Regions from separate parts of the Pseudomonas sp. P5_109 genome, predicted to be linked through region 1. Evidence: riboswitches for the same ligand, from Rfam matches in the RefSeq annotation. Region 1 holds a riboswitch; the other holds the start of a gene.

What was found. A riboswitch is a leader RNA that binds a small molecule or an ion and turns the genes downstream of it on or off. The one in region 1 is predicted to bind cobalamin.
Region 2: linked by a shared signal. The riboswitch ahead of cobO (cob(I)yrinic acid a,c-diamide adenosyltransferase) and the one ahead of QMK54_RS17315 (CbtB domain-containing protein) in region 1 are both predicted to bind cobalamin.

Annotation. Positions count from the first base shown of each region.
Region 1 covers NZ_CP125380.1:3,851,087-3,865,706, reverse strand. Annotated here, with positions in the region: gene QMK54_RS17340 (fatty acid cis/trans isomerase) at 1-2,260, shown strand, start outside; gene nfuA (Fe-S biogenesis protein NfuA) at 2,494-3,078, shown strand; gene cobM (precorrin-4 C(11)-methyltransferase) at 3,272-4,018, opposite strand; gene QMK54_RS17325 (cobalamin biosynthesis protein) at 4,102-4,515, opposite strand; gene QMK54_RS17320 (CbtA family protein) at 4,512-5,219, opposite strand; gene QMK54_RS17315 (CbtB domain-containing protein) at 5,231-5,422, opposite strand; cobalamin riboswitch at 5,543-5,769, opposite strand; cobalamin riboswitch at 5,992-6,205, shown strand; gene cobW (cobalamin biosynthesis protein CobW) at 6,307-7,374, shown strand; gene cobN (cobaltochelatase subunit CobN) at 7,378-11,262, shown strand; gene QMK54_RS17300 (ATP-binding protein) at 11,325-12,332, shown strand; gene QMK54_RS17295 (vWA domain-containing protein) at 12,452-12,997, shown strand; gene QMK54_RS17290 (NADH:flavin oxidoreductase/NADH oxidase family protein) at 13,118-14,341, opposite strand; gene QMK54_RS17285 (MerR family transcriptional regulator) at 14,418-14,620, shown strand, end outside.
Region 2 covers NZ_CP125380.1:1,887,349-1,901,968, forward strand. Annotated here, with positions in the region: gene QMK54_RS08460 (C40 family peptidase) at 1-389, shown strand, start outside; gene QMK54_RS08465 (sorbosone dehydrogenase family protein) at 537-1,850, opposite strand; gene QMK54_RS08470 (hypothetical protein) at 1,917-2,501, opposite strand; cobalamin riboswitch at 2,655-2,889, shown strand; gene cobO (cob(I)yrinic acid a,c-diamide adenosyltransferase) at 2,971-3,582, shown strand; gene QMK54_RS08480 (cobyrinate a,c-diamide synthase) at 3,579-4,961, shown strand; gene bluB (5,6-dimethylbenzimidazole synthase) at 4,958-5,608, shown strand; gene cbiB (adenosylcobinamide-phosphate synthase CbiB) at 5,605-6,513, shown strand; gene cobD (threonine-phosphate decarboxylase CobD) at 6,506-7,498, shown strand; gene QMK54_RS08500 (cobyric acid synthase) at 7,495-8,946, shown strand; gene cobU (bifunctional adenosylcobinamide kinase/adenosylcobinamide-phosphate guanylyltransferase) at 9,065-9,586, shown strand; gene cobT (nicotinate-nucleotide--dimethylbenzimidazole phosphoribosyltransferase) at 9,583-10,638, shown strand; gene cobC (alpha-ribazole phosphatase family protein) at 10,635-11,210, shown strand; gene QMK54_RS08520 (adenosylcobinamide-GDP ribazoletransferase) at 11,213-11,944, shown strand; gene QMK54_RS08525 (MarR family winged helix-turn-helix transcriptional regulator) at 12,104-12,508, shown strand; gene QMK54_RS08530 (MFS transporter) at 12,561-13,769, shown strand; gene QMK54_RS08535 (hypothetical protein) at 13,766-13,888, shown strand; gene QMK54_RS08540 (glutathione peroxidase) at 13,959-14,519, shown strand; gene QMK54_RS08545 (OmpP1/FadL family transporter) at 14,601-14,620, opposite strand, start outside.

The DNA.
Region 1 (14,620 bases):
CGCCGTGGCGCAAAGCCCGGCGATTTCCACTGCCATTTCACCTTCTATTTCCTACAGCCGCGACATCCAGCCGATCTTCACTGAAAAGTGCGTGGCTTGCCACGCCTGCAACGACGCCGCCTGTCAGCTCAACCTGGGCAGTGGCGAAGGCGCGGCGCGGGGCGCGACGAAAATCCCGGTCTATGACGGTGACCGCACGAAAGCGGTGGCACCGACGCGGCTGTTTCTGGACGCCTCCGGAAAAACCGCCTGGCAGCAAAAAGGCTTCTATTCGGTGCTCGATGCCCAGGGCAGCCAGGCTGCATTGATGGCGCGGATGTTGGAACTGGGCCACAACACCCCGTTGCAACCCAATGCCAAATTGCCGCAAGACATCGTCCTGGGCCTGAACCGGGAAAACATGTGTGCCATGCCCGCGGAGTTCGGCGCCTATGCCGCCGCGCACCCGAAGGAGGGCATGCCGCTGGCGGTGACCGGCCTGACCGACCAGCAGTACCAGACGCTGCAACGCTGGCTGGCGGCCGGGGCACCTATCGACCAGCAGGCCTTGGCCCCGAGTGCAACAGAGACGCAGGAGGTGATCCAGTGGGAAAACCTGCTCAATGCGCCGGGCGCCCGGGAAAGCCTGGTGGGGCGCTGGCTGTATGAGCATTGGTACCTCGCCCATCTCTACTTCAAGGATGGCGAGCCAGGGCATTTCTTCCAGTGGGTGCGTTCGCGCACGCCGACCGGCCAGCCGATTGACCTGATCAACAGCCGTCGCCCCAACGATGACCCAGGCACGCAGTTCTACTATCGTTTGTGGCCGGTGCAGGGTGTGATCGTGCACAAGACCCACATTACCTATGCGCTGAGTGCGGCGAAGCTGGCGCGGGTCAAATCGCTGTTCTATAGCGGCAACTGGCAGGTCGACGCATTACCGGGCTACGGGCCGCAAAGCCGGGCCAACCCGTTTGCCACCTTCGAAGCGATTCCGGCCCAGGCGCGTTATCAGTTCATGCTCGATAACGCCGAGTACTTTGTGCGCACGTTTATCCGCGGCCCGGTGTGCCGCGGGCAGATCGCCACGGATGTCATTCGCGACAACTTCTGGGCACTGTTCCAGGCGCCTGAACACGACCTCTACATCACCGACCCGAACTATCGCGGGCAGGCCACGCCGTTGCTGGCGATGCCGGGGCAGAATGACGATGTCGGCAGCGTCCTGAGCCTGTGGCACGACTACCGCGACAAACGCAACGAGTACGAGGCCCTGCGCCGCGACAGCTATGCCGACCAGCCGGCGCCGAGCTGGTCGACCCTGTGGGCCGGCAACGACAACGCACTGCTGAGTATCTTCCGCCATTTCGATAGTGCTTCGGTGACCAAGGGCCTGATCGGCGACGTGCCGCAGACGATGTGGCTGTTCGACTATCCGCTGCTGGAGCGCACCTACTATCAACTGGCGGTGAACTTCGATGTGTTCGGTAACGTGTCCCACCAGGCCCAGACGCGCCTGTATTTCGACCTGATCCGCAACGGTGCCGAGCAGAACTTCCTGCGCCTGATGCCGGCCGATTCCCGGGATGGCTACCTCGATGACTGGTATCAGAACAGTGGCAAATTCAAGATGTGGCTGGACTACGAGTCCATCGACGACGACAAACCGACTGCGCTGAAGCTTGATCCGCAGGATCCCAAGCGAGATTTCGCCCGGCAATTGCTGGCCCGTTATGGCGATCTCAATGCCAGGCCCGATCCGATCAACCGCTGCGACGGCGCCTACTGCTCGCGGCCGAACATCGATTCGGACCTGCAAAGTGCCGAGCAGGCGCTGAGCCGCCTGACCTCGCGTCCGGCGGCCGGATTGAAAGTGATTGATCAGCTGCCGGAAGCGACCATGCTGCGTATCGAAACCGCCAGCGGCAAACGAGAGGTCTACAGCCTGCTGCGCAACCGTGCCCACAGCAACGTGGCGTTCCTGCTCGGCGAATCGCTGCGCTATCAGCCGGGGCTCGACACCCTGACGATTTTCCCCGGCGTACTCAGCAGCTACCCGAACTTCATGTTCAACATCCCCGCCGGGCAGGTGCCGGCGTTTGTCGATGCAATGGAAAATGCCAAGGATAGCGACAGCTTCGAGAAAATCGTCGAACGTTGGGGGATACGGCGCAGTCATCCGCAATTCTGGGTGTATTTCCATGACCTGAGCCGCTACATCCACGAAACCGATCCAGTGGAAGAGGGCGTGCTGGACATGAACCGCTACGAGAACCTCTGATCGGACGCAGATCCCCTGTGGAGAGGGCTTTTGTGGCGAGGGGGCTTGCCCCCGTTGGACTGCGCAGCAGGCCCGTTTTTTGGGGCCGCTTCGCGACCCAACGGGGGCAAGCCCCCTCGCCACAAAGCCCGCCGACACAGGGTGATCGGTGTTTCTTTTCCCGACAAAAATACTAGGACTTTGTCCGGCGCGTCGATTGGCGTAAACTGCGCCCAAGCCTGCGAGGAGTTTCCATGACCGCTATTACCATCACTGACGCCGCCCACGATTATCTGGCTGATCTGCTCTCCAAGCAGAACACCCCGGGCATCGGCATCCGCGTCTTCATCACCCAGCCTGGCACCCAGTACGCCGAAACCTGCATTGCCTACTGCAAGCCGGGCGAAGAAAAACCCGAAGACACCGCGCTGGGGCTGAAAAGCTTCACCGCCTACATCGACCACTTCAGCGAAGCCTTCCTGGACGATGCCGTTGTCGACTACGCCACCGACCGCATGGGCGGCCAACTGACCATCAAGGCGCCAAACGCCAAAGTACCGATGGTCAACGCCGACAGCCCGGTCAACGAGCGCATCAACTACTACCTGCAAACCGAGATCAACCCTGGGCTGGCCAGCCACGGCGGTCAGGTCAGCCTGATCGACGTGGTCGAAGACGGCATCGCCGTCCTGCAGTTCGGTGGCGGTTGCCAGGGCTGCGGCCAGGCCGACGTGACGCTGAAGGAAGGCATTGAGCGCACCTTGCTCGAGCGCATCCCTGAGTTGAAAGGCGTTCGCGACGTGACCGACCATACGCAGAAAGAAAACGCCTACTACTAAGGTGTTCGCTGCGAAACGAAAAAACGGCGCCCCGTGAGCGCCGTTTTTTTATGGGTGATTGGAAACCTGTGGCGAGGGGGCTTGCCCCCGTTGGGCTGCGAAGCGGCCCCGGCTTTTATACGGGTACACAGATTTTGCGACGGCTACGCCGCCGAACGGGGGCAAGCCCCCTCGCCACAGGGTTGGTGGTGAATCAGGGTCTGTAAAGATGCGCATGCCCCGCGCGATACAGCGATGACTCGCTGAAGTGGTCATTGCCCAGCACCCGACCGACCAGAATCAACGCCGTACGGCGAAAGCCCTTGGCTGCAACCTTCCCGGCAATGTCCTCAAGCGTTCCCACCACCCAATCCTGATCCGGCCAGCTCGCGCGGTGAACCACCGCAATCGGGCAATCGGCACCGTAATGCGGCAGCAGCTCCTCAACGATCTTCGCCAGATGATTGACCCCCAGATGAATCGCCATGGTCGCGCCGTGCTGCGCCAGGCTGGAGAACGCCTCTCCAGGTGGCATGACGGTCTTGTCGGCGTAGCGCGTCAGGATCACGCTCTGTGAAATGTCCGGCAACGTCAGCTCCGCGCCCAAAAGCGCCGCGCAAGCGGCTGTGGCCGTCACGCCGGGTACGATTTCGAACGCAATGTCCAGCTCGCGCAGGTAGCGAATCTGCTCGCCAATGGCGCCATACAGGCTCGGGTCGCCGGAGTGCACCCGGGCAACATCCTGACCTTTGGCGTGGGCGCTTTTGATCAGGTCAATGATCTGTTCCAGGTGCAGTTCGGCGCTGTTGACTACCTGTTCGGCGCAATGACCTTCCAGTACGGCGGCAGGCACCAGGGAGCCGGCGTAAATGATCACCGGGCAGCTGCGAATCAGCCGCTGGCCCTTGACGGTAATCAGTTCGGGGTCGCCGGGACCTGCGCCAATGAAGTAGACGGTCATCGTCGGTTCCTGTGGGAAAAAAGGGGCTGAACAGGCCTTCAGATGAAGAATGTTCATGATCGAGGCGGGGATTATCGGGGATTTTATGCCGCGCCGGCCAATGCCAGGGTTGCCTGGGCATATTTTTGTCGGGGAATCAGCAGTTTTGCCGGGGACTGGGTCAGTTGTTCGGCCAGGGCCAGTGCGGCGCTTTCCGCCACGCCGTAGCAACCGGTGCGTTCAAACGCTATTTGCGATTGATGACTGAGTTGCGGCTCATAGACGGCCAGTTGTTCACTGCTGAAATACATCAGTTCAAGACCTAGCTGTTGTGCCAGTTCGATCAGCGCGGGTTCGTCGCGCTTCAAGTCGATGCTGGCCAGCGCCTTGATTTCATGACGGGCAATCTGGTGTGCCTCCAGCGCCTGGTCGAGCAGCGCCAGCAACGTGCTGACGGGGCAGCCTCGCTGGCAGCCCAGGCCGACCACCAGGGTCGGCGCTGTGCTGACGTCAGTCATGCGTGGTATTGGCCATCGCTTTTGCGGCGGAACAACCAGGCGCTGATCAGGCCCAGGGCCAGCCAGAATGCCACGTTGGTCAACTGCGAAGCGATTTTGAACTGGGCTTCCAGTACTTCAGGAGCGAGCATCGAATGCACTTCCGGTTGCGGTGCGCCAATCACATGGGGAACGGCAAGGATTGCCACACCGAGGACTTTCATCAGCCAGTGACGGCTGAATACGATCAGGGCGATACCGACGGCGGTGGAGGCAGCAGTACCGATCCACCACAGTTGCCGTTGCGCCAGATCGGCTGCGGCAGTGCCCGGCAATTCAGGTGGCAGGCCAAGGGTCGGCGCGAGCACGAAGGTCGCATAACCGGCCAGGCCCCAGAGCAGGCCCTGAGAGGTTTTGGTCGGCGCACGCAAGGTGTACAGGCCGGCCAGCATCAGGGCGAAACCAACGGCCACCACCAGGTTGCCGCCGGTGGTCGACAGCACGCGCTGCCAGCCGTCTTCCGGCTCCCAGGCTTGCGCATCGTGGGTGTGGGCCGCCATCGCACCGTCGGCGTGCTCATGCATTTCAACAACCGCCGGTTCGGCTTTTTCGTAGGTTTCGGCCTGCAGGATCAGGGGCGAGACCCAGAAACTTTGCAGCAGGGTCAGCAGCAGGGCGGCCAGCAGCCCGGTGAAACCTGCGGTTTGTGCAATACGCTTGATCATGTCGTCAGGTCTCAATGGCACGGGAACGCAGAGCTGTGACGGGTATCGTGGGCGGCATTGTGCACCGCTTCGATGTGCGAGAAACCGGCGAAATACACAAGGCAGGCGCCAAGGATCGACGCGCAGGCGGCGGCGGTCAGGCGTTGGGCCAGGGTAGAGGTGGTGCTGGTTGTGGTGTGGCCGGTGCTGCTGATGATCGACATGGCGTTTCCCTCTGGTCTGTCAGCGGGGAATAAGAGCGCATGCAAAAACCTGCACGACCAGGCGCGCAGCGTTTCAAACAGCGCCCGCCCACCGCGGGTTTGTTGTTTCAGTGATCGTACTGGTCACTTTGTGTTGCGGGCCGGTCTCCGGGCTCACGAGGGGCGCAGGCAGATGCCTGATCCTGAAAGCATCACCTTCCCATACCGTAATGGCACAGTGGATCTGACGCTTCGCTCGCTTACCGTTGCGGGGGCAGCACCGGACTGACATGGCTTAAGAGTAAAGCACATGATTCACCGGTTTCCCGTTTCACCCTGTGAAGGGCACCCGTAACAAGATGCGTAGGAGAGCATGGGCGGGGGTTTGGCGTCAATTGGCAAGTATTCTCAACTCGAGACCTGTGGCGAGGGGGCTTGCCCCCGTTCGGCGGCGCAGCCGTCGCAAGGCCTGAGTGCAGGATTTGTCAGAAAGATTGTCGGGGGTCGCTTCGCAACCCAACGGGGGCAAGCCCCCTCGCCACAAGTGACCGCATTCTGAGCATGAACATTGACCCGCCCCAAGACCATGCGTAGCCTTGCGCTTTCGAGGTTCTTCGGCGTTTGTCGAAGCTAAGAAGGGAACGCGGTCGATGCCGCGGCTGCCCCCGCAACTGTGAACGGTGATGTTCGTTGCCACGCCACTGCTGACTCAATCCATGAGGCCGGCGGGAAGGCGCAGCGAATGCCAGGCTCAAGGCCGGCACACCGTCAGCCAGGAGACCTGCCTCGACACAGATTCTCACTTTCAACCGGGCGGGGTGATCCGGTGGCGAACTCTTCAGGCACACGCGCCCGCGGTGCCGGTTGTCGTCCCGTATGCCCGCCACCTAGCCATAGGGCATCCGATGAAAACACTGGCCAAACTCCCCGTCACCATCGTCACAGGCTTTCTCGGCTCGGGTAAAACCACGCTGCTGCGGCACATGCTCGATAACGCCCAGGGTCGCCGAATCGCGGTGATCGTCAACGAATTTGGCGAACTGGGCATCGACGGCGAAATCCTCAAGCAATGCTCCATCGGTTGCACCGAAGAAGAAGCCAACGGCCGCGTCTATGAGCTGGCCAACGGCTGCCTGTGCTGCACCGTTCAGGAAGAGTTCTTCCCGGTGATGCGCGAACTGGTGGCCCGTCGCGGCGATCTCGACCATATCCTCATCGAAACCTCGGGCCTGGCCCTGCCCAAGCCGCTGGTGCAAGCCTTCCAGTGGCCGGAAATCCGCAGCGCCTGCACGGTCGACGCGGTAATCACCGTGGTCGACAGCCCGGCCGTGGCCGCCGGCACCTTCGCAGCCTTCCCGGACCAGGTCGATGCCCAGCGCAAACTCGACCCGAACCTGGACCACGAGTCGCCGCTGCACGAATTGTTCGCCGACCAACTGGCCAGCGCTGACCTGGTAATCCTCAACAAGTCCGACCTGATCAGCCCGGCCGATCTGGCCCGCGTGCGCCTGGAAGTTGCCGAAGAATTGCCGCCAGCGGTGAAAATCATCGAAGCCAGCAGCGGTCGCCTGCCACTGGACGTGCTGATCGGCCTGGGTGCCGGCTCCGAGGAGCACATCGACAGCCGTCATAGCCATCACGATCACCACCACGACGGTGATGACCATGACGACCACGATCACGACGCCTTCGATTCGATCTCCATCGAACTGCCGCAAGCCGACGAAAGCCTGCTGATGGACGCGCTGACCCAACTGGTGGTCCAGCACGGCATCCTGCGCGTCAAGGGCTTCGCAGCGATCCCGAACAAACCGATGCGCCTGCTGATCCAGGGCGTGGGCACGCGTCTCGACAAGCACTTCGACCGCCAGTGGCGCGCCGAAGAAGCGCGCATTACCCGGCTGGTGCTGATCGGCCAGGAACTCGACGCCGCTGCGCTCGAAGCGCAACTGCGCGCCGCGCTCAGCGTGTAAGCCATGCACCTGCTCAGGACCCAGCCCGGCGGTTTCGTGTCGGATGACAACATTGCCGACCTTGGACAAACCCCCGCCGAGCTGGTGGTCCTGTGCAGCGGCGATTCCAGCCTGGCGCTGCTCGCCGAAGCGGCGCAGCAGTTGCCCGACGATTACCCGAGCGTGCGCCTGGCCAACCCGATGCAGGTGCAAAACCATGCCTCGGTCGACTTGTACGTCGATGAAGTGCTGCGTCATGCGAAGGTGATCCTGATTTCGCTGCACGGCGGCATCGCCTATTGGCGTTACGGCATCGAGCGCCTGGTCGAGCTGTCGCAACGCGGCGTGCAGGTGATCCTGGTGCCGGGTGATGATCGCCCGGACCCGGAACTCAGTGACCTGAGCACCGTCGGCGCCGAGGATCGCGACCGCCTCTGGCAGTTTCTGCGCCAGGGCGGGATGGGCAATGCCCTGGATTTCTTCCGCTGTCTGGCCAACCGTTGGCTGGCCCGTGATTACACCTGGGGCGAACCGCAAACCCTGCCACGCACGGCGATTTACCATCCGCACAAACATTCTGCCGCGCTGAGCGACTGGCAGGCCGACTGGCAAGTGGGTCAACCGGTGGCGGCGGTGCTGTTTTACCGCTCGCATTTGCAGGCGGCGAACACCGCGTTCATCGATGTTTTTTGCCAGCGTTTGCAGGCGGCGGGGTTGAATCCGTTGCCGATTGCGCTGGCCAGCTTGAAAGAGCCCGGCTGCCTTTCGGTGGTCGAGGACTGGCTGGATGAAGTCGAAGCTTCAGTGATTTTGAACACCACCGGCTTCGCTCAATCGAGCCCTGAAGCACCGCATCTTCGCCCGTTTCGCCGCAATATCCCGGTGATACAGGCGATTTGCGCCCAGGACAACGAACCCGGTTGGCGCGCCAGTGAACAGGGGCTTGGCCCGCGTGACCTGGCGATGCACATTGCCTTGCCGGAACTGGACGGGCGCATCATCAGCCGCCCGATCAGCTTCAAGGACCTGGCGTGGCGCAGTGAGCGCAGTCAGTCGGATGTGGTTTGCTACCGGCCCGCACCTGCGCGCATGGATTTCGTTGCCGAACTGGCGCGGCGCTGGGTCGATCTGGCGCGGGTGCCTAATGCTGACAAACGCATTGCCTTGATTCTCGCCAATTACCCGACCCGCGACGGTCGCATCGGCAACGGTGTCGGCCTCGATACCCCGGCCGCGGCGCTGAATATCCTGCGGGCGCTGCATGCCGAAGGTTATCCGTTGCCGGGTGAGTTGCCGGATAGCGGCACCGCGCTGATCCAGCAGTTGCTGGGCGGCGTCAGCAACGATCTCGATACCCTCGATCTGCGTCCGTGCCAGCAAAGTCTGGCGATGGATGATTATCTGGCGATGTTCAACGCACTGCCCGAAGCCAATCGTGCGGCGGTGCTTGAGCGTTGGGGCGCACCGGAAAACGATCCGATGTGTCGCAGCGCAAGGATGATGATCGCCGGCCTGCGTTTTGGCCTGACCTTCGTCGGCATTCAGCCGGCGCGGGGTTATCAGGTCGACCAGAGCGCGGTGTATCACGACCCGGACCTGGTGCCGCCCCACGGCTATCTGGCGTTTTATTTCTGGCTGCGTAACACCTACGGCGCCCACGGCGTGATTCACGTGGGCAAACACGGCAACCTCGAATGGCTGCCGGGCAAAGGCGTGGGGCTGTCGGAAAACTGCTGGCCGGATGCATTGCTCGGGCCCCTGCCAAACATCTATCCGTTCATCGTCAACGATCCGGGCGAGGGCGCCCAAGCCAAGCGACGCACCCAGGCCGTGATCATCGATCACCTGATGCCGCCGCTGACCCGTGCCGAAACCTACGGCCCGCTGCGCAACCTCGAACTGTTGGCCGACGAATACTACGAAGCGCAGCTGCTCGATCCGCGCCGCGCCCGCGAGTTGCAACGCGACATCCTGCAACTGGTGCGCGACACGCACATCGACCGTGAACTGCAACTGGAAGAACAGCTCGACAGCGATGCCGACGCGGCGATCTGGTTGCCACGACTCGACACTTACCTTTGCGACCTGAAAGAGTCGCAGATCCGCGATGGCCTGCATGTGTTCGGCGAATCGCCCACCGGGCGTTTACGTATCGACACCTTGCTGGCACTGCTGCGCATCCCCAGGGGCGATGGCCGTGGTGCGCAATCGAGCCTGCTGCGGGCGCTGGCCAAGGCCTTCGCGCTGGGTTTCGACCCACTGGATTGCGCGCTGGCTGAGCCCTGGACCGGGCCGCGTCCCGAACCGCTTTTGCTGATCAGCGATGACACCTGGCGTACGGCGGGTGATACCCGCGAGCGCCTGGAATTGTTCGCCGCGCAGCTGATTTCGGATGCGTTGAACAGCCCTTGTGGGAGCGGGCTTGTGTGGCGAGGGGGCTTGCCCCCGTTGGGTTGCGAAGCGACCCCGAAAAAAGGGACTGCTGCGCAGTCCAACGGGGGCAAGCCCCCTCGCCACAGCGGCTCGCTCCTACAGGAGGCGGAGTGGATTGAGGTGCAAGCCATCATCGACAACCTGCGCGAGGTGGTCGCTCCGCGCCTGGACGCCTGCGGTCCGGCGGAAATGTGCGGCTTGCTCGATGCCCTCGGCGGGCGCTTCGTCCCGGCCGGTCCCAGCGGCGCGCCGAGTCGTGGTCGTCTGGACGTACTGCCCACCGGGCGCAACTTTTACTCGGTGGACGTGCGTAACCTGCCGACCACCACGGCGTGGCGCATCGGTTTCCAGTCGGCCAACCTGATTCTAGAGCGGCACCTGCAAGACCACGGCGATCACTTGCGCCAGCTCGGACTGTCGGTGTGGGGCACCGCGACCATGCGTACCGGCGGCGATGACATCGCCCAGGCCATGGCGCTGATGGGCGTGCGCCCGGTCTGGGCCACCGGCAGCCAGCGAGTCGATGATTTCGAGATTCTGCCGCTGAGTTTGCTCGACCGTCCGCGGGTGGACGTGACCTTGCGGGTGTCCGGTTTCTTCCGCGATGCCTTTGCCAATCTGATTCGTTTGTTCGACGCAGCGGTGCAAGCGGTGGCCGACCTCGATGAGCCGGACGACCTCAATCCACTGGCGGCCAAGGTACGTGCCGAGCGTGAGGCCTTGCGGCAGACGGGGCTCGATGAAGAGGCAGCACGACGTCAGGCCGGCTGGCGGATTTTCGGGGCCAAGCCCGGTGCCTACGGCGCGGGCGTGCAGGGCGCCATCGACGGTCGCCTGTGGCAAAGCCGCGAGGACCTGGCCGAGGTTTACCTCAACTGGGGCGGCTACGCTTACGGCGGTTCCGACGAAGGCACCGCCGCCCGCGAACAGTTCAGCCAGCGACTGAGCCAGGTACAGGCGGTGCTGCAAAACCAGGATAACCGCGAGCATGATTTGCTCGACTCCAACGATTACTACCAGTTCCAGGGCGGAATGCTCGCGGCAGTGGAAAGCCTGAAGGGCGAGGCGGCGGCCAGCTATCACGGCGACCACAGCCAGCCGGACCTGCCGAAGATTCGCACCTTGAAGGAAGAACTCAACCGGGTGATCCGCTCCCGGGCGGCCAATCCGAAGTGGCTCGAAGGCGTTAAGCGTCACGGCTACAAAGGTGCGTTCGAAATGGCCGCGACGGTCGATAACCTGTTTGCTTTCGACGCCACCACGCAATTGATCGATGATCACCAGTACGCTTTGCTCGCAGACGCCTATTTGCTCGACCCGGACACTCGGGATTTTGTTCGCGAACACAATCCCAATGCCCTGCGCGACATGACTGAACGCATGCTCGAAGCGCAACAGCGGGGGATGTGGAAGGAGCCGGGCGAGTACCGCGAGGCACTGGAGAATCTGTTGCTGGATATAGAAGAAGACGGCTAATCACCGCTCCCACAATGATTGAGGTGCCTGTGAAGATCACCGACCATGACCGAGATAAAATAGTGACCGACACCCCGCATTTCCCGCTCTCCGCCGTGGTCGGCGCCGACGATCTGAAGCTGGCCCTGTACCTGACCGCCATCGACCCGAAAATCGGCGGTGTATTGATCGAAGGCCCGCGGGGCATGGCCAAGTCGACCCTGGCCCGTGGTCTGGCGGACCTGCTGGCCAGCGGTCAGTTCGTCACCTTGCCGCTGGGCGCTACCGAAGAGCGCCTGGTCGGCACCCTCGACCTCGACGCCGCACTGGGTGAAGGTCGCGCACAGTTTTCCCCCGGCGTACTGGCCAAGGCTGACGGTGGCGTGCTCTACGTCGACGAGGTCAATCTGTTGCCTGATCACCTCGTTGACCTGCTACTCGATGTGGCCGCCAGCGGCACTAATCTGGTGGAGCGCGATGGCATTTCCCATCGGCACTCGGCGAAGTTCGTGCTGATTGGCACCATGAACCCGGAAGAGGGTGAGCTGCGACCGCAATTGCTCGACCGTTTCGGCTTGAACGTCGCCCTCGGTGGCCACACCGCGCCGGCCGAGCGCGGGCAGATCATCCGCCGTCGCCTGGATTTCGACAGCGATCCGCAAGGTTTCTGCGTCGAATGGGAGTCTGCGCAGGCGTCTCTGCGCGAACGTTGCCAGAATGCGCGCAACGCACTGGCAGGCATTCCCCTCGACGATCAGGCGCTGGAGCACATCACCGAACGCTGCTTTGCCGCTGGCGTCGATGGTTTGCGCGCCGATCTGGTCTGGCTGCGGGCCGCCCGGGCTCACGCTGCCTGGCGCGGGGCGAACGCCATCGCCGAGGAGGATATCGATGCAGTCGCCGAGTTCGCCTTGCGCCATCGTCGTCGCGAGCATCCGGCACCGGCGCCGCAGCCATCCCACGCACCGCAATCCACCGCCCCACAGCACGCCAACCCGAGCGAAGGGCAGGGTCAGTGGGGTGAGTTGCCTGCCCAGGCGCTGGCGGTCGGCGCACGACGTGAAGTGCCGAGCTGGCCAAAAAAGCCCTAGGCATTCGCCCTCGCTCTGACGCGGGGGCGAATGCCAGACCCCGTGCCGGGGGCCTGAACCACGGCAAACAGGGCAAGCGCCATGCGGCGCGCAGCGGCTCGATCAACTGGCCTGGCACATTGCTCAATGGCCGGCCGCGTCAGCGCGACGACCTGTTGTTTGAGCTGCGTACTCGTTCGCCCCATGAACTGTGGCTGGTGATCGTTGACGCCTCCGCTTCAACCCGCCGTCATCAGGCATTGAGCGATGCCAAGGGCTTGCTGGCGCAGTTGTTCGACGATGCCTATCGCCAGCGTGCGCGACTGGCCTTGCTCACGGCCAGCGGTGCTGCACCCAGGTGGCAGGTGCAGGGATTGAAGGCTTCCACGGGATTGCGCCAGTGGCTCGATGGTCTTGGCGCCGGGGGCGGCACGCCTTTGTTGGCGGCGCTAGGTGAGGCAGGCCAATGGCTTGCGGTGCGGCAAAAGCGATTTCCGGCAGAGCAGCAGCGGTTGTTGCTGGTGACCGATGGGCGGTTGAAGGACTGGCCGTTGCTGCCGACGCTTGCGTGTCCGGGGTTGTTGATCGACATCGAACGCGGGCCGATCCGGCTTGGGCGCAGCCAGGTGTTGGCGGCGCAGTTGCAGGCTGAATACCGGCATATCGACCAGCTGCTTCCGGGCTGAATGCTCCTTCGTCCGGACCGGCCTCTTCGCGAGCAAGCCCGCTCCCACAGGGGAACGCCTTCCAAATGTGGGAGCGGGCTTGCTCGCGAAAGCGGTGGCTCAGTCACCACCCAATTCGGATCACTTGCCCATCGCCTGCCGATACTGCCGGGTGCGCTTGCCAATGTATAACCGGTCGAGAATCAACGCCCATAGCGCCGAGACTTCAGGTCGGGTCTTGCGCCCACGGCTCAAGCGCTGCAGCTGGAACTTCACCACCGCCATGCTCGCCAGCGCCGCCAGGGGCTTGCGTTTCCAGCGGATTGGCGGCAGCTGCGGGTGACTGTCCCGGCCTTCACGCCAATGCTTGACCAGGTGCGGTTCCACGGCCAGTGCCGTGCCGATGCCGGCCATGGCGATGCCGCTGTCGAGGACCTGCTGGACGATTGCCAGACGCCTGATCCCGCCAGTCACCATTACCGGCATCCGTGCCACGCTGGCCAGTTCACCGGCCATGTCCAGAAAGTACGCTTCGCGCGCCAGGGTCCGGCCATCGCGCGCTTCGCCTTGCATGGCCGGTGCTTCGTAACTGCCACCGGAGAGCTCCAGCAGGTCGATCGCTTGTTCGTTGAGCCACTGGATCACCTGCCGTGCATCATCGGCATCGAACCCCCCGCGCTGGAAATCCGCCGAGTTGAGCTTTACCGACACACAAAATTGCGGCGACACCACCTGGCGAACCGCCTCGACGACGGACAACAGCAGACGTGCACGATTTTCCAGGGAACCGCCCCATTGATCGGTGCGCCGATTGGTCAGCGGCGACAGGAACTGACTGATCAGGTAGCCGTGGGCGGCGTGGATCTGCACGCCGGTGAAACCGGCTTTCTCCGCCAGTGCGGCGCTGGTGGCGAAGCGTCGGATCACTTCCTGGATGTCGTCCTCGCTCATGGGTTTGGGCTCGGCGAACATTTTCGAGAACTGGCCCAGATCCAGTGCAACCGCTGACGGCGCCAAGGCTTGCTGGCCGAGGTTGGCCATGGTCTGGCGGCCAGGGTGGTTGAGCTGCACCCAGAACTGCGCACCACCGGCCCGGCCGGCAAGAGCCCACTGGCGGAAGCGTTCCAGATGGCGCTCGTCCTCCAGCGCGACGCCACCGGGCCCGGTCATGGCACGGCGGTCGATCATCACATTACCCGTCAGCAACAAGCCGGCTTCACCCTCGGCCCAGGCCTGATACAGGCGCAACAGTGCCTGGTCGGGCACCTGATCGGTGTTGGCGAGGTTCTCTTCCATCGCCGCTTTGGCAATGCGATTGCCGATAGTCTGACCGTTAGGCAAATTCAACGCTTGAAAGGGCGACATGCTTGACTCCTCGTAGTGATGAGCAGAGCCTAAGCTTAAAGTTAACTTTAATGTCAAGCAGGCAAATGAGGCCGCAATGAAGATTGGTGAGTTGTCACAGTTGAGCGGGTTGACCGCATCGCGCATCCGTTTTTACGAGTCTCAGGGCTTGATCCGGCAGGTCGAGCGTTCTTCCAACGGATATCGGCGTTACTCGCAACAGGCGCTGCAAACCCTGCAGCTCATCCAGTGCGCACAACAAGCCGGTTTCAGCCTGGATGAACTCAAGCAATTACTGCC
Region 2 (14,620 bases), 2.0 Mb from region 1:
TGTTTCGCGCGCTCGGCCTGGTGGGCACGCCTTATCGCTGGGGTGGCAACACGCCGGATTCCGGCTTTGATTGCAGCGGCCTGATCGCCTACGTGTACCGCGATGTCGCTGGCATTGCCTTGCCGCGCACCACTCGCGAGATGATCTCCATGCAGGCGGCGAATGTGGGCAAGGAAGGCCTGCAAACCGGTGACCTGCTTTTCTTCGCCACCAATGGCGGTTCCCAGGTCAGTCATGCCGGTATCTACGTGGGAGAAGGGCGCTTCGTCCACGCACCGGCCACTGGCGGCACCGTGAAGCTCGACAGTCTGTCCAAGACCTATTGGCAAAAAGCCTATCTGAGCGCCAAGCGTGTTCTGCAGCCTGAGCATCTGGCGCGCAATCCGTAAGGTCCGCAGTTGATGGTCATGAGCTGAACCCTGTGGGAGCGGGCTTGCTCGCGAAGGCGTCGTGTCAGTCGCTATTAATGTTGGCTGGCAAACCGCATTCGCGAGCAAGCCCGCTCCCACATTGGGTGTAGGTTGGCGGTTGGAAATTTACTTGACTGCCGACACCCGCCATACCTTGTTCCCCACATCATCGGCCACCAACAGATCACCCAGCTGGTCGATTACTACGCCCACCGGCCGGCCCATGGCTTGTTCCTTGTCGTTGAGGAAACCAGTGAGCACTTCAACCGGTTTACCCGAAGGTTTGCCTGCGCTGAACGGTACGAAAATCACTTTGTAGCCACTGTGGGGCTTGCGGTTCCACGAGCCGTGCTGACCGATGAATGCCCCTTGGGTGAACGGTGCCGGTAGCTTGCTGTTGTCGGCAAAGGTCAGGCCCAGTGATGCGGTATGCGGGCCGACGGCGTAGTCCGGAGCGATAGCCTTGGCCACCAGATCCGGGTTTTGTGGCTCGACGCGAATATCGACATGCTGGCCGTAGTAACTGAAGGGCCAGCCATAGAAACCGCCATCCTTGACCGAGGTGATGTAGTCCGGCACCAGGTCGCTACCGATTTCATCCCGTTCATTGACGGCAGTCCACAGCGCGCCCGAGTGGGATTCCCAGGCCATGCCGTTGGGGTTGCGCAGGCCGGAGGCGAAGATCCGGTGCTGGCCGGTGGCGCGGTCCACTTCCCAGATCGCGGCGCGACCTTCTTCCTTGTCCATGCCGTTTTCGGCGACGTTACTGTTGGAGCCCACGGTGACGTAGAGCTTGCTGCCGTCCTTGCTGGCGATGACGTTTTTGGTCCAGTGGTGGTTAAGCGGGCCACCCGGCAGGTCGATCACCTTGATTGGCGGTGACTTGATCTGCGTATCGCCACTTTCATAGTGAAAGCGCAGCAGGCTGTCAGTGTCGGCCACATACAGGTCGTTGCCGACCAGCGTCATGCCGAAGGGCGAGTTGAGGTTTTGCACAAACACCGTGCGGGTTTCCGCGATGCCGTCGTGGTCCTTGTCCCGTAGCAACGTGATGCGGTTCGGGCTGGGCACGGTAGATCCGGCACGCCCCATGACTTTCTTCATCACCCAGCCGCGAATGCCTTTGCCGTCTTCGGGTTTGGGGGGCGCGCTGGTTTCCGCCACCAGTACGTCGCCATTGGGCAGCACATAAAGCCAGCGCGGGTGGTCCAGGTCTTCGGCAAATGCGGCCACTTGAGTGCCCGCGGCAGCGACGGGTTTCGCACCCTGCGGCCAGCCGATGGCCGGGGCGATGTTCAGGGTCGGGATCAGGGTTTTGTTGGGGTTTGGTAGTTGGGGTGACGGACCGGTGCCATCGGAGACTTGCAGTGTGGAGGTCTCGCCACAAGCGGTGAGCCCTCCGCAGAGTGCGATAACGAGAACGAGCGGGATCTTGCGCATGCTGATGTTCCCTATGAATGCCTTGTTCTAATCATAGAGAAGCGTTGACGTGCGATGGTTCAACCCTCAACCGCGAGCCTCCTTGAACAGCACGGCAATACCGGGGTGATAGTTACCGGCTTCGTTGCGCAACTTGCGATAGGCGTAGGGGAAATACCAGGCGACCGCGCAGGTGTGTTCCTTTTGCAGGTCGTCGACCATGTCCTGGAGTTCTTCCGGTGTGGCGCCTTGCTGGGCTTTTTGCGGGGCGACGAACAGGCAGCCGAGTTTCAGGTCGCTGGCATGGCTCACGCGCTTCGCATCGCTGGCGATGTCGAGCAGGGCCTGGGTCAGGTTGAGGCTGTTGACGCGTGGCCAGCGCTGGCTGGTCTGGAGATAAGCACGGGTTTCGGCCGAGGCGAGGAGCAGGTCGGCGCGACTGTTGCGTTCGCCTTCTTCGGTCTGTTTGCGAGTGGGCGTCTGTTGCAGTGTGACCATGTCGGCCATCCAGGCGGCGGCAGACAGCAGGCCGAGATTGGCTTTTTCGTCGTGCCAGTACGGTGTGTCGCCATCGCCGCGGACGGCGTTGTAGCGGTCGATGCATTCGAACCAGCGTTCGAGCACCGGGCGCAGGAATTCCAGCTTTGGATTGCTGATGATCATGCCTTGCATGGGCTCACCCTTGTTATTGTGTTGTGGGGTTATGGCTCTTTGATATCATCGCTGAGGGCGTGACACAAGATTGACGTCGGTTTATTGATTGAGGACAGTTATTCGGCCACTCGCCTCCCGGCTTTAATTGACGCTCCATCCCCAACCCTCTAACCTTCGCGGCTTGTTTCAGGTGCTCTGTGACTTGGGTCGACAGAGTGAAACAGGGAAGCCGGTGAGTGAGTTCTTCTGTTGGTCGAAGACCCGCGATTCCGGCGCTGCCCCCGCAACGGTAAATGAGTGAAAACTGTGTGTGATGCCACTGTGTCGATTCGATGCGGGAAGGCGCACAGTCTGGCCCCTCGGCCACTCATGAGCCCGGAGACCGGCCTGATTCATCCAGCGGCATCACGGTGGGCGATGCCAGGCTTGTTGCCTTCTATTCTTGTGCCTGCCCGCCGTTATTCCTGCCTCAACGGAGAGCTCCCCCATGACTGATACCCCCGATCGTGACGAACGCCACCTGGCGCGCATGCAGCGCAAAAAAGCGGTGATCGACGAGCGCATCGCCAATTCCCCGAACGAGTGTGGCCTGCTACTGGTGCTGACCGGCAACGGCAAGGGCAAGAGCAGTTCAGCCTTCGGCATGCTCGCCCGCGCCATGGGGCACGGCATGCAATGCGGCGTGGTGCAGTTCATCAAGGGCCGCAACAGCACGGGCGAAGAGTTGTTCTTCCGGCGCTTTCCCGAGCAGGTGCGTTTTCATGTGATGGGCGAAGGCTTTACCTGGGAAACCCAGGACCGCCAGCGCGACATCGCCGCCGCCGAAGCCGCCTGGGCGGTGTCCCGGGAACTGCTGCGCGACCCGTCCATCGGTCTGGTGGTGCTGGATGAGCTGAACATCGCCCTCAAGCACGGCTACCTCGATCTCGATCAGGTACTCAGCGACTTGCAGGCTCGACCGCCGATGCAACACGTGGTAGTCACCGGGCGTGCCGCCAAGCCGGAAATGATCGAGATGGCTGACACCGTCACCGAAATGGGTGTGATCAAACACGCCTTCCAGGCCGGGATCAAAGCGCAGAAAGGCGTCGAATTGTGAGTCAGCCTCGGCACTGTCCGGCGGTACTGATTGCCGCGCCGGCTTCCGGCCAGGGCAAGACCACCGTCACCGCGGCGCTGGCCCGATTGCATCGCAATCAGGGACGCAAGGTTCGCGTGTTCAAGTGCGGCCCCGACTTTCTCGATCCGATGATCCTCGAACGCGCCAGCGGTGCGCCGGTGTATCAGTTGGACATGTGGATGGTCGGCGAGCAGGAGAGTCGCCGGTTGCTGTGGGAAGCCGCCGCTGAAGCCGATCTGATCCTGATCGAAGGCGTCATGGGGCTGTTCGACGGTACGCCGTCGAGCGCTGATCTGGCGCGGCATTTCGGTGTGCCGGTGTTGGGTGTGATCGATGGCACGGCCATGGCCCAGACCTTTGGCGCACTCGCCTTGGGGCTGGCGCGTTATCAGCCGGACTTGCCGTTCGCCGGGGTGTTGGCCAATCGTGTCGGCACGCTGCGCCACGCGCAACTGCTCGAAGGCAGCCTGACCGAAGGTTTGCGCTGGTACGGCGCGCTGTCCCGGGAAACCGGGATCGAATTGCCGAGCCGCCACCTTGGCCTGGTGCAGGCCAGTGAGTTGAACGATCTCGACCTGCGCCTCGATGCGGCAGCCGATGCCTTGGCCAGCAGTTGCGAGGTCGCGTTGCCGCCGGCAGTCGAGTTCGCCGCCCCGGATGTCATCGTTGCCGAACCGTTGCTGGCCGGTGTGCGCATTGCCGTGGCCCGTGATGAAGCCTTTGCGTTCACCTACGGCGCGAGCCTGGATTTGCTGCGGGCGATGGGCGCCGAGTTGTCGTTCTTCTCGCCTATTCGCGACCGTGCGTTGCCGGAGGCGGACAGCCTGTATCTGCCGGGTGGTTACCCGGAACTGCACCATGTCGCGCTGGCGCAAAACACCGCGATGCTCGACGCGATCCGCGCCCACCACCAGGCAGGCAAACCCTTGCTCGCCGAGTGTGGCGGCATGCTGTATCTGCTCGATTCCCTGACCGATGTCGAGGGCACGCGCGCCGAACTGGTGGGCTTGCTGGCCGGTGACGCGGTCATGCAAAAACGTCTGGCGGCGCTGGCATTGCAAGCGGTGGAATTGCCGGAAGGTTCGCTGCGCGGGCACACCTATCACCATTCGCTGACAACCACTGGGCTGGAACCGATTGCCCGGGGCTTGAGCCCGAATGGCGGGCGCGGAGCGGAGGCGGTTTACCGTGAAGGGCGCATGACTGCCTCTTATGTGCACTTTTATTTTCCGTCCAATCCCTCGGCGATTGCCGCGCTGTTTGCGCCGCACCTTGAGGCCGCCTTCGCTGGCAAGCCAGCGCCTACGAAGGATCACCTAAACCCTGTGGGAGCGGGCTTGCTCGCGAAGAGGCCATGAGCGACAACGCATTCTCTGAAGCCGAACGCCAAGCGGTCTACCGCGTCATCGCCGAACGCCGCGACATGCGCCACTTCAGCGGCGGCACGGTCGAACCCGAGTTGCTGCGGCGCCTGCTCGAGGCCGCGCATCAGGCGCCCAGTGTCGGCCTGATGCAGCCCTGGCGCTTCATCCGCATCAGTGATCGCGCCTTGCGCGGGCAAATCCAGGCCCTGGTGGAAGAAGAGCGCATCCGCACCGCCGAAGCCCTCGGCGAGCGCAGCGATGAGTTCATGAAGCTCAAGGTCGAAGGCATCAACGATTGCGCCGAGGTACTGGTCGCCGCACTGATGGACGATCGTGAACAGCATATCTTCGGTCGCCGCACCTTGCCGGAAATGGACATGGCCTCGCTGTCCTGTGCGATCCAGAACCTGTGGCTGGCATCGCGCGCCGAAGGGTTGGGCATGGGCTGGGTGTCGCTGTTCGAGCCGCAAGCCCTGGCCGATCTGTTGAGGTTGCCAGCAGGCGCCAAACCGCTCGCGGTGCTGTGCCTGGGGCCGGTCAAGGAGTTTTATCCGGCGCCGATGCTGGTGCTTGAAGGCTGGGCGCAGGCGCGTCCGCTACATGAATTGCTGTACGAAAATTATTGGGGAGTGAGTCAATGAGTGTGGCGTTGTTGAGTGTCGCCGCGGTTGCGCTGGATGCGCTGCTGGGTGAGCCCAAACGCTGGCATCCGCTGGTGGCGTTCGGCCGATTTGCCGACCGCATCGAGCAACGTTTCAACGGCGGCGGTCGCGGCTGGCGCAGCCATGGCGTCACCGCGTGGGTGATCGCCGTGTTGCCGCTGGTGCTGTTGGCCACGGCATTCTCCTGGGCACCTTACGTCGGCTGGATCGTCGAGATTCTCGCGCTCTATTGCGCCCTCGGCATGCGCAGCCTCGGTGAACACGTCACGCCTGTGGCCCAGGCTTTGCGCGGCGATGATCTTGATGAGGCACGCAAACGCGTGAGTTATCTGGTCAGCCGTAAAACCAGTGATCTGGATAAAACCGAAGTCGCCCGTGCCGCCACCGAGTCGGTGCTGGAAAATGGCAGCGACGCGGTGTTCGCCGCATTGTTCTGGTTTGCCGTGGCCGGTGTGCCGGGCGTGGTTCTTTACCGCCTGAGCAACACGCTGGATGCGATGTGGGGTTATCGCAACGAGCGCTTCGAGCGGTTCGGCTGGGCGGCGGCGAAGATCGACGACGTACTCAATTACGTCCCCGCGCGCCTGGTGGCACTGACTTACGCGCTGCTGGGCAAAACCCGGCTGGCGCTGAAATGCTGGCGCACCCAGGGGCCGACCTGGGACAGTCCGAACGCCGGCCCGGTGATGGCGGCAGGGGCGGGTGCCCTGGGCGTCGAGTTGGGCGGGGCGGCGATTTATCACGGCGAATTGCATCAGCGTCCGCAGTTGGGCGAAGGCGTGCCGGCGGATGCCGACGCCATTGAGCGGGGCTGGCAACTGGTGAAGCGCGGGGTATGGTTATGGCTGCTGATTCTCTGCATAGGGGCCGAATTTTATGCTTGAGCACGGTGGACGATTGCGCAAGGCAGCGCTCGAATACGGCATAGAGGAGGCCGACTGGCTGGACCTGTCGACGGGCCTTGCGCCCTGGCCGTTCCCGGTGCCGGATATTCCGCTGCGGGCCTGGGCTCGTTTGCCGGAGGCGGACGATGGTCTGGAACAGGCCGCCTGTGATTACTACGGCACCTTGCAGGCATTGCCGGTGGCCGGCTCGCAAATGGCGATCCAGCTGCTGCCGCGTTTGCGTCGGGCGGGCAAGGTGGGTGTGTTGTCGCCGTGTTACGCCGAGCACGCCGAAGCGTGGCGTCGCAACGGCTACATCGTGCGTGAAGTGCTGGAGCACGAAGTCGATTTCTTTGTCGACAGTCTCGACGTGCTGGTGGTGGTCAATCCGAATAATCCCACAGGCCTGAGCCTGACGCCCGCTCGCCTGCTCGACTGGCACGCGCGACTGGCCCAGCGCGGTGGCTGGCTGGTGGTGGACGAAGCGTTCATGGATAACTCGCCGCAACTGAGCCTGGCGCCGTTTGCCCATCAAGTCGGGTTGATCGTCTTGCGCTCCTTCGGCAAGTTTTTTGGCCTGGCCGGTGTGCGCCTGGGGTTTGTGCTGGCCGAGCGCAAGTTGCTCAAGTTGCTGGCAGAACAAGTCGGGCCGTGGGCTGTGAGCGGGGCAACCCGGGTCGTGGGCCAGGCCTGCTTGCGCGATACCCAGGGGCAGGCGCGGCAACGGGCACGCACCGACGAGGCCGGCGAACGCCTGGCGACGCTGCTGGAACAACACGGGTTCCAGCCCCAGGGCGGTTGTGCGCTGTTCCAGTGGCTGATCACCGAGCGCGCCGAAGAGCTGCATGAATTCATGGCCCAGCGCGGCATTCTCCTGCGGTTGTTCACGCACAACAGCAGCCTGCGCTTCGGCTTGCCTGGTGACGACAGCGCCTGGGCACGACTGGCGCAGGCATTCGAAGATTTCGCCAAGGAAAACCAATGACCACGCTGATGGTGCAGGGCACCACATCGGATGCCGGTAAAAGCACGCTGGTGACCGCGCTGTGCCGTTGGGCCACGCGCCAAGGCACCCGGGTGGTGCCGTTCAAGCCGCAGAACATGGCCCTCAACAGTGCGGTGACCGCCGATGGTGGCGAGATCGGCCGCGCCCAGGCGGTACAGGCCCAGGCCGCGAACCTTGAACCGCACACCGACATGAATCCGGTGTTGCTCAAGCCCAACAGTGACACCGGTGCCCAGGTGATCATCCATGGCCGCGCCGTCACCACCATGAACGCCGTTGCCTATCACGACTACAAAACCATCGCCATGCAAGCGGTGCTGGCCTCCCACGAACGCTTGAGTGCGGCGTATCCGCTGGTGATGGTCGAGGGCGCGGGCTCGCCGGCGGAAATCAATCTGCGCGCCGGCGACATTGCCAACATGGGCTTCGCCGAAGCGGTGGATTGCCCGGTGCTGCTGATCGCCGATATCAATCGCGGCGGGGTTTTCGCGCATTTGCTCGGTACACTGGAGTTGCTGTCAGCGAGCGAACAGGCACGGGTCAAAGGGTTCGTGATCAATCGTTTTCGCGGCGACATCGCGTTGCTGCAACCCGGTCTCGACTGGCTCGAAGAGCGCACCGGCAAACCGGTGATCGGCGTGCTGCCGTACGTGATGGACCTGCACCTGGAGGCCGAGGACGGCATCGATCAACGCCAGACTGTCAAAGCCGAACAGGTGCTGAAGGTGGTGGTGCCGGTGCTGCCGCGCATCAGCAATCACACCGATTTCGATCCGCTGCGCCTGCATCCGCAAGTGGACCTGCAATTCATCGGCCCCGGCCAGGCGATTCCACCCGCCGACCTGATCATTCTTCCCGGTTCGAAAAGTGTGCGCAGCGACCTCGCGTATCTGCGGGCCAACGGTTGGGCCACCGCCATTGCCCGGCATCTTCGTTACGGCGGGAAACTGCTGGGGATCTGTGGCGGCCTGCAGATGCTCGGTGAGCAAGTGCATGACCCGCTGGGCCTCGAAGGCGCGCCGGGTTCCAGCGCCGGTTTGGGGCTGCTGGCGCTCCAGACCCAGCTCGAACAAGAGAAGCAGTTACGCAATGTGCGTGGTCGCCTGGCGCTGGAAGATGCGCCGGTGGCGGGTTATGAGATTCACGCAGGCGTGACCACCGGGCCGGCCCTGGAAAATGCGGCCGTGCAACTGGATGACGGCCGCTGCGATGGTGCGCAAAGTGCTGACGGACAGATTTTCGGTACCTACCTGCACGGGCTGTTCGAATCGCCGGCGGCGTGCAGTGCGCTGCTGCGCTGGGCCGGGTTGCAGGATGTGCAAGCCGTGGATTACCACGCCTTGCGCGAGCGTGATATCGAGCGGCTGGCGGATCTGGTGGAGAAGCATCTGGATACCGGGCTGTTGCGGCAGCTCTGCGGGATCTGAGGTGAACACTCTGGCCTCTTCGCGAGCAAGCCCGCTCCCACAGTTGACCGCGTTCTAATGTGCGGGCTTGCTCGCGAAGACTGAACTGGCCACACCGCTCATTTGAAAGGATGTAACCATGCTCCAACTGATCCTCGGCGGCGCCCGCTCCGGCAAGAGTCGCCTGGCTGAAAAGCTCGCCATCGACAGCGCGCTGGCCGTGACCTACATCGCCACCAGCCAGCCACTGGATGGAGAAATGAACGAGCGGGTCGCTCATCACCGCGCCCGTCGCCCTGCCGAATGGGCACTGATCGAAGAACCACTGGAACTGGCCCGCGTACTGCGTGAAAACGCCCGTGCCGACCACTGCCTGCTGGTGGATTGCCTGACCCTGTGGCTGACCAATCTGCTGATGCTCGACGATGCCGAGCGCTTGCAAGCCGAACGTGATGCCTTGCTGGACTGCCTGGCGTCGCTGCCGGGTGAAATCATTTTTGTCAGCAACGAGACCGGAATGGGTGTCGTGCCGCTGGGCGAATTGACTCGCCGCTATGTCGATGCAGCCGGTTGGCTGCATCAAGCTCTGGCCGAGCGTTGTCAGCGTGTCGTCCTGACCGTCGCCGGCCTGCCCCTGACCTTGAAAGGAACTGCGTTATGACTCAATCCTGGTGGCTGAACCCGTGCAAGCCGGTCGATACCCAAACGCTCGAACAGGCCCGGGCGCGGCAGCAGCAACTGACCAAGCCGGCCGGTTCCCTCGGCCAGCTGGAAGCGGTGGCGGTGCAACTGGCGGGATTGCAGGGGCGGGTCAAGCCGAGTCTGGAGCAGGTGTGGATCGCGATTTTTGCCGGCGACCATGGTGTCGTCGCGGAGGGCGTGTCGGCGTTTCCCCAGGAAGTCACCGGGCAGATGCTGCACAACTTCGTCAGCGGAGGCGCAGCGATCAGTGTGCTGGCGCGGCAACTGGGCGCTTCCCTTGAGGTGGTCGATCTCGGCACGGTCACGCCGTCGCTGAATCTGCGGGGCGTGCGTCACTTGAACGTTGGCCCGGGCACGGCGAATTTTGTCCAGGGATCGGCCATGACCGAGGCCCAGGGGCAACTCGCCTTGCAGGCCGGCCGTGACAGCGTGCAGCGGGCAATTGCCAGTGGGGCGCAGTTGTTTATCGGTGGCGAAATGGGCATCGGCAACACCACCGCCGCCAGCGCCCTGGCGTGTGCGCTGCTCGATTGCCCGGTGGGCCATTTGACCGGACCTGGCACCGGACTCAACGCCGAAGGAGTCAGCCACAAAGCCCGGGTCATCGAGCGCGCCCTGGCCTTGCATGGCGCGCAGCGTGGCGATGCCTTGCAGACCCTGTTCAACCTCGGCGGTTTCGAGATCGCCGCGCTGGTCGGTGCCTATCTTGCCTGTGCCCAGGAAGGTGTCGCGGTGCTGGTGGACGGCTTCATTTGCAGCGTCGCGGCGCTGGTGGCGGTGCGCTTGAATCCTGAGTGTCGTCAGTGGCTGTTGTTCGGTCATCGCGGCGCCGAGCCGGGGCATCGTCATGTGCTGGAAACCCTGAACGCGCAGCCGTTGCTCGACCTCGGCCTGCGGCTTGGCGAAGGCAGTGGCGCGGCATTGGCGTTACCGCTGCTGCGCCTGGCGTGCGACCTGCACGGGCAGATGGCGACCTTCGCCGAAGCTGCCGTGGCAGATCGTCCGGCATGACCTTGCGCCTGGACCTGTTGCGTCACGGTGAAACCGAACTCGGTGGCGGCCTGCGCGGCAGTATCGATGATGCGTTGACCGACACGGGCTGGGCGCAGATGCGCGCCGCCGTGGTCGGACAGGGGCCGTGGGATCGGCTGGTCAGTTCACCCTTGCAGCGTTGTGCGCGGTTTGCCGAGGAGCTCGGTGCGCAATCGGGTGTGCCGGTACAACTGGACAAAGACCTGCAAGAGTTGCATTTCGGCGCCTGGGAAGGACAGAGCGCGGCGGCCTTGATGGAAACCGACGCGCAGGCTCTGGGTTTGTTCTGGGCCGATCCTTATTCGTTCACGCCGCCTCAGGGGGAGCCGGTTGTAGACTTTTCGGCGCGGGTGCTGGCAGCACTGGAGCGGTTGCATGCGACCTGTGCCGGTGAGCGCATTCTGCTGATCAGCCATGGTGGTGTGATGCGTCTGTTGCTGGCGCAAGCCCGGGGGCTGCCGCGAGAGCAACTGCTCAACGTTGAGGTCGGGCATGGCGCACTGTTTACGCTGACGCTGGAGCCCGCTGGCTTGTTGAAGGAAGTGTCCTGACCATGCTGCCATTCTGGATCGCCCTGCAATTTCTCAGCAGCCTGCCGATTCGCCTGCCTGGTATGCCTGAGCCTCGGGAGCTGGGGCGGTCACTGCTGTTTTATCCGCTGGTGGGATTGCTCTTTGGCGCCATTCTGTGGGCATGCAACTGGCTGCTGCTGGGTACGCCAACGTTGTTGCACGCGGCGTTGCTGCTGAGTGTCTGGGTACTGCTCAGCGGCGGCTTGCATCTCGATGGCCTGGCGGACAGCGCCGATGCATGGCTCGGCGGTTTTGGCGACCGCGAGCGCACGCTGACCATCATGAAAGACCCGCGCAGCGGGCCGATCGCCGTGGTGACGCTGGTGCTGGTGTTGTTGCTCAAGTTCACCGCGCTGCTGGCGCTGATCGAGCAACAGCACTCGCTTGCCTTGATCATCGTGCCGTTGATCGGTCGCAGCGCCTTGCTCGGTTTGTTCCTGACTACACCCTATGTGCGTGCGGGTGGGCTGGGTCAGGCATTGGCCGATCATCTTCCGCGCTCGGTGGGCAGGCAGGTGTTGGCGGTCAGTGCACTGGCTTGTGTGTTGATCGCCGGTTTGAGTGGCGTGTTGGCGGTGGTGCTGGCCGTTCTTGGATTTGCCTGGTTGCGGCAGGTGATGCTGCGGCGCCTGGGCGGCATGACGGGGGATACGGCAGGGGCGATGCTGGAGTTGATCGAGGTCGGGGTGCTGGTTGGTTTGGCGTTGGCTTGAGGGTGGTGGTGAATGTGCTGGCCTCTTCGCGAGCAAGCCCGCTCCCACATTAGAACGCGGTCAATTGTGGGAGCGGGCTTGCTCGCGAAGACTTTCTGCAGAACACTGCTAACCCTCATGTAACTTGATTTAACCGACTCGCGGGTATATACACGCACCATGCTCGATTCCCAATGTTTATGCATCAACCTGCGTCGCGCCGCCCGTGGCGTCAGCAGGCATTACGACGGCGCTCTCGATGGCTTCGGGATCAACGTTGCGCAGTATTCTTTGCTGTGCAATCTGCAGCGTCTGGATCAGCCGAGCATCTCGACCCTGGCCGAGGCCATGGGGCTGGATCGCAGCACTCTTGGGCGCAATTTGCGGGTGCTGGAGGGTGAAGGCCTGGTGACGCTGGTCGAGGGTGAGGACATGCGTAATCGCATCGTCCTGCTGACCGAGGCCGGGGCGGAGCGCCTGAAGGCTGCCTTGCCGGCCTGGGAAGCCGCTCAGCAGCGCTTGATCGATCGCCTGGGTGTCGAGAAGCGCGAAATCTTATTGAAGTTGCTGGACGAACTGGCATGACGCCGGTTTTTCCAATTATACGCGGGTATATACCCGCTACCGGAGTACAACAATGACATCGATGTGGCGTACATGCGGCTGGGTTCTGTTGGGGAGTGCGCTGATCCTTGCGTTGTCTCTTGGGGTTCGACATGGCTTCGGGCTGTTTCTGGCACCAATGAGCGCCGAGTTCGGCTGGGGTCGTGAAGTCTTTGCCTTCGCCATCGCCTTGCAGAACCTGATCTGGGGCCTCGCCCAGCCGTTTACCGGCGCCCTGGCTGACCGCTTCGGCGCGGCGAAAGTGGTGCTGATCGGTGGCGTCCTGTACGCAGTCGGACTGATTTGCATGGGGCTCTCCGACTCGGCGGTGACCCTGTCCCTGAGCGCCGGCCTGCTGATCGGCATCGGACTGTCCGGTACCTCGTTCTCGGTGATTCTGGGGGTGGTCGGCCGCGCAGTACCGGCGGAAAAACGCAGCATGGGCATGGGGATCGCCAGTGCGGCCGGTTCGTTCGGCCAGTTCGCGATGCTGCCCGGCACGCTCGGTCTGATCGGATGGCTTGGCTGGTCCGCGGCGCTGATGGCGCTGGGTTTGCTGGTGGCGTTGATCGTGCCGCTGGTGAGCATGCTCAAGGACAAGCCGCTGCCCGTCCTGGGTCACGAACAAACCCTTGGCGAAGCCCTGCGTGAAGCCTGTTCCCACTCCGGATTCTGGCTGCTGGCGTTCGGCTTTTTTGTGTGCGGATTCCAGGTGGTGTTCATCGGCGTGCACCTGCCGGCCTATCTGGTGGATCAACACCTTCCGGCGACGGTCGGCACCACGGTGCTGGCGCTGATCGGCCTGTTCAATATCTTCGGCACTTATACGGCTGGATGGCTCGGCGGGCGCATGTCCAAGCCGCGTTTGCTTACCGGTCTGTACTTGCTGCGGGCGGTGGTCATTGCGTTGTTCCTGTGGGCGCCGGTGACGACCACCACGGCTTATCTGTTCGGCATGGCGATGGGCTTCCTGTGGCTGTCGACGGTGCCATTGACCAACGGTACGGTGGCGACCTTGTTTGGTGTACGAAACCTGTCCATGCTCGGTGGGATAGTTTTCCTGTTTCACCAGCTCGGTTCGTTCCTGGGCGGCTGGCTGGGTGGCGTGGTGTACGACCGTACCGGCAGCTATGACTTGATCTGGCAGGTCGCGATTCTGCTGAGCCTGATGGCTGCCGCCCTGAACTGGCCAGTGCGTGAACGGCCGGTGGCGCGCCTGCAAACACAATTGAGTGCGACATGAACAGTCTTTGGCCACGAATCACGGTGCTTGCCGTCGGCGCGTTGCTGCTCGCCCTGGCGTGGTGGGGCTGGCATCAGGGCGGGTTGGCGCTTATGCAGTTGGGCATGAGCATCTGCTAGCAGCAGGCTTGCTAGCATGCGGGGATGGCGAGTAACGTCGAGCTTTGACGATTGTTCAAGGATGCTCGAGATGCTCAAACGCTGGTGTGCCGTTCCCGCGTTGCTGATGGCGTTGTCAGGACTGACCTGGGCCGCAGATTGCCCTGAGGTGCTGCAGGGCTCGCTGCCGAAACTGCGGGCCAAGGAGTCCATCGACCTGTGCCAGCGTTATGCCGACAAACCGCTGGTGGTGATCAACACCGCGAGCTTCTGCGGTTTCGCGCCGCAGTTCGAGGGCCTTGAAGCGCTCAATCAGCGCTACAAGGGGCAAGGCCTGGAAATGTTGGGTGTGCCGTCCAACGACTTCAAGCAGGAGTCCAGGGACAGCGCCGAGACCGCGAAAGTCTGCTATGCCAACTATGGTGTGACGTTCACCATGTCTGAGCCGCAGAAGGTACGTGGCGACGGCGCCACCCATCTGTTTCAGGTACTGGCCAGGCAGAGCAGCGCACCGAAGTGGAATTTCTACAAGTATGTGATCGACCGCCAGGGTAACGTGATAGCCAGCTTTTCCAGCCTGACCAAACCGAACGACCCCGAGTTTCTGGCCGCAGTGGAAAAGGCCATTGCTTCCGCGCCGCTGAAACCCTGATCGAAAGCCACAAAAAAGCCCCGTGTCGGTCACCCGAACGGGGCTTTTTTGTGGGCGAGGGGTCAACCCCGCCATGCAGCATCAGAAGCGGTAGGTTGCGC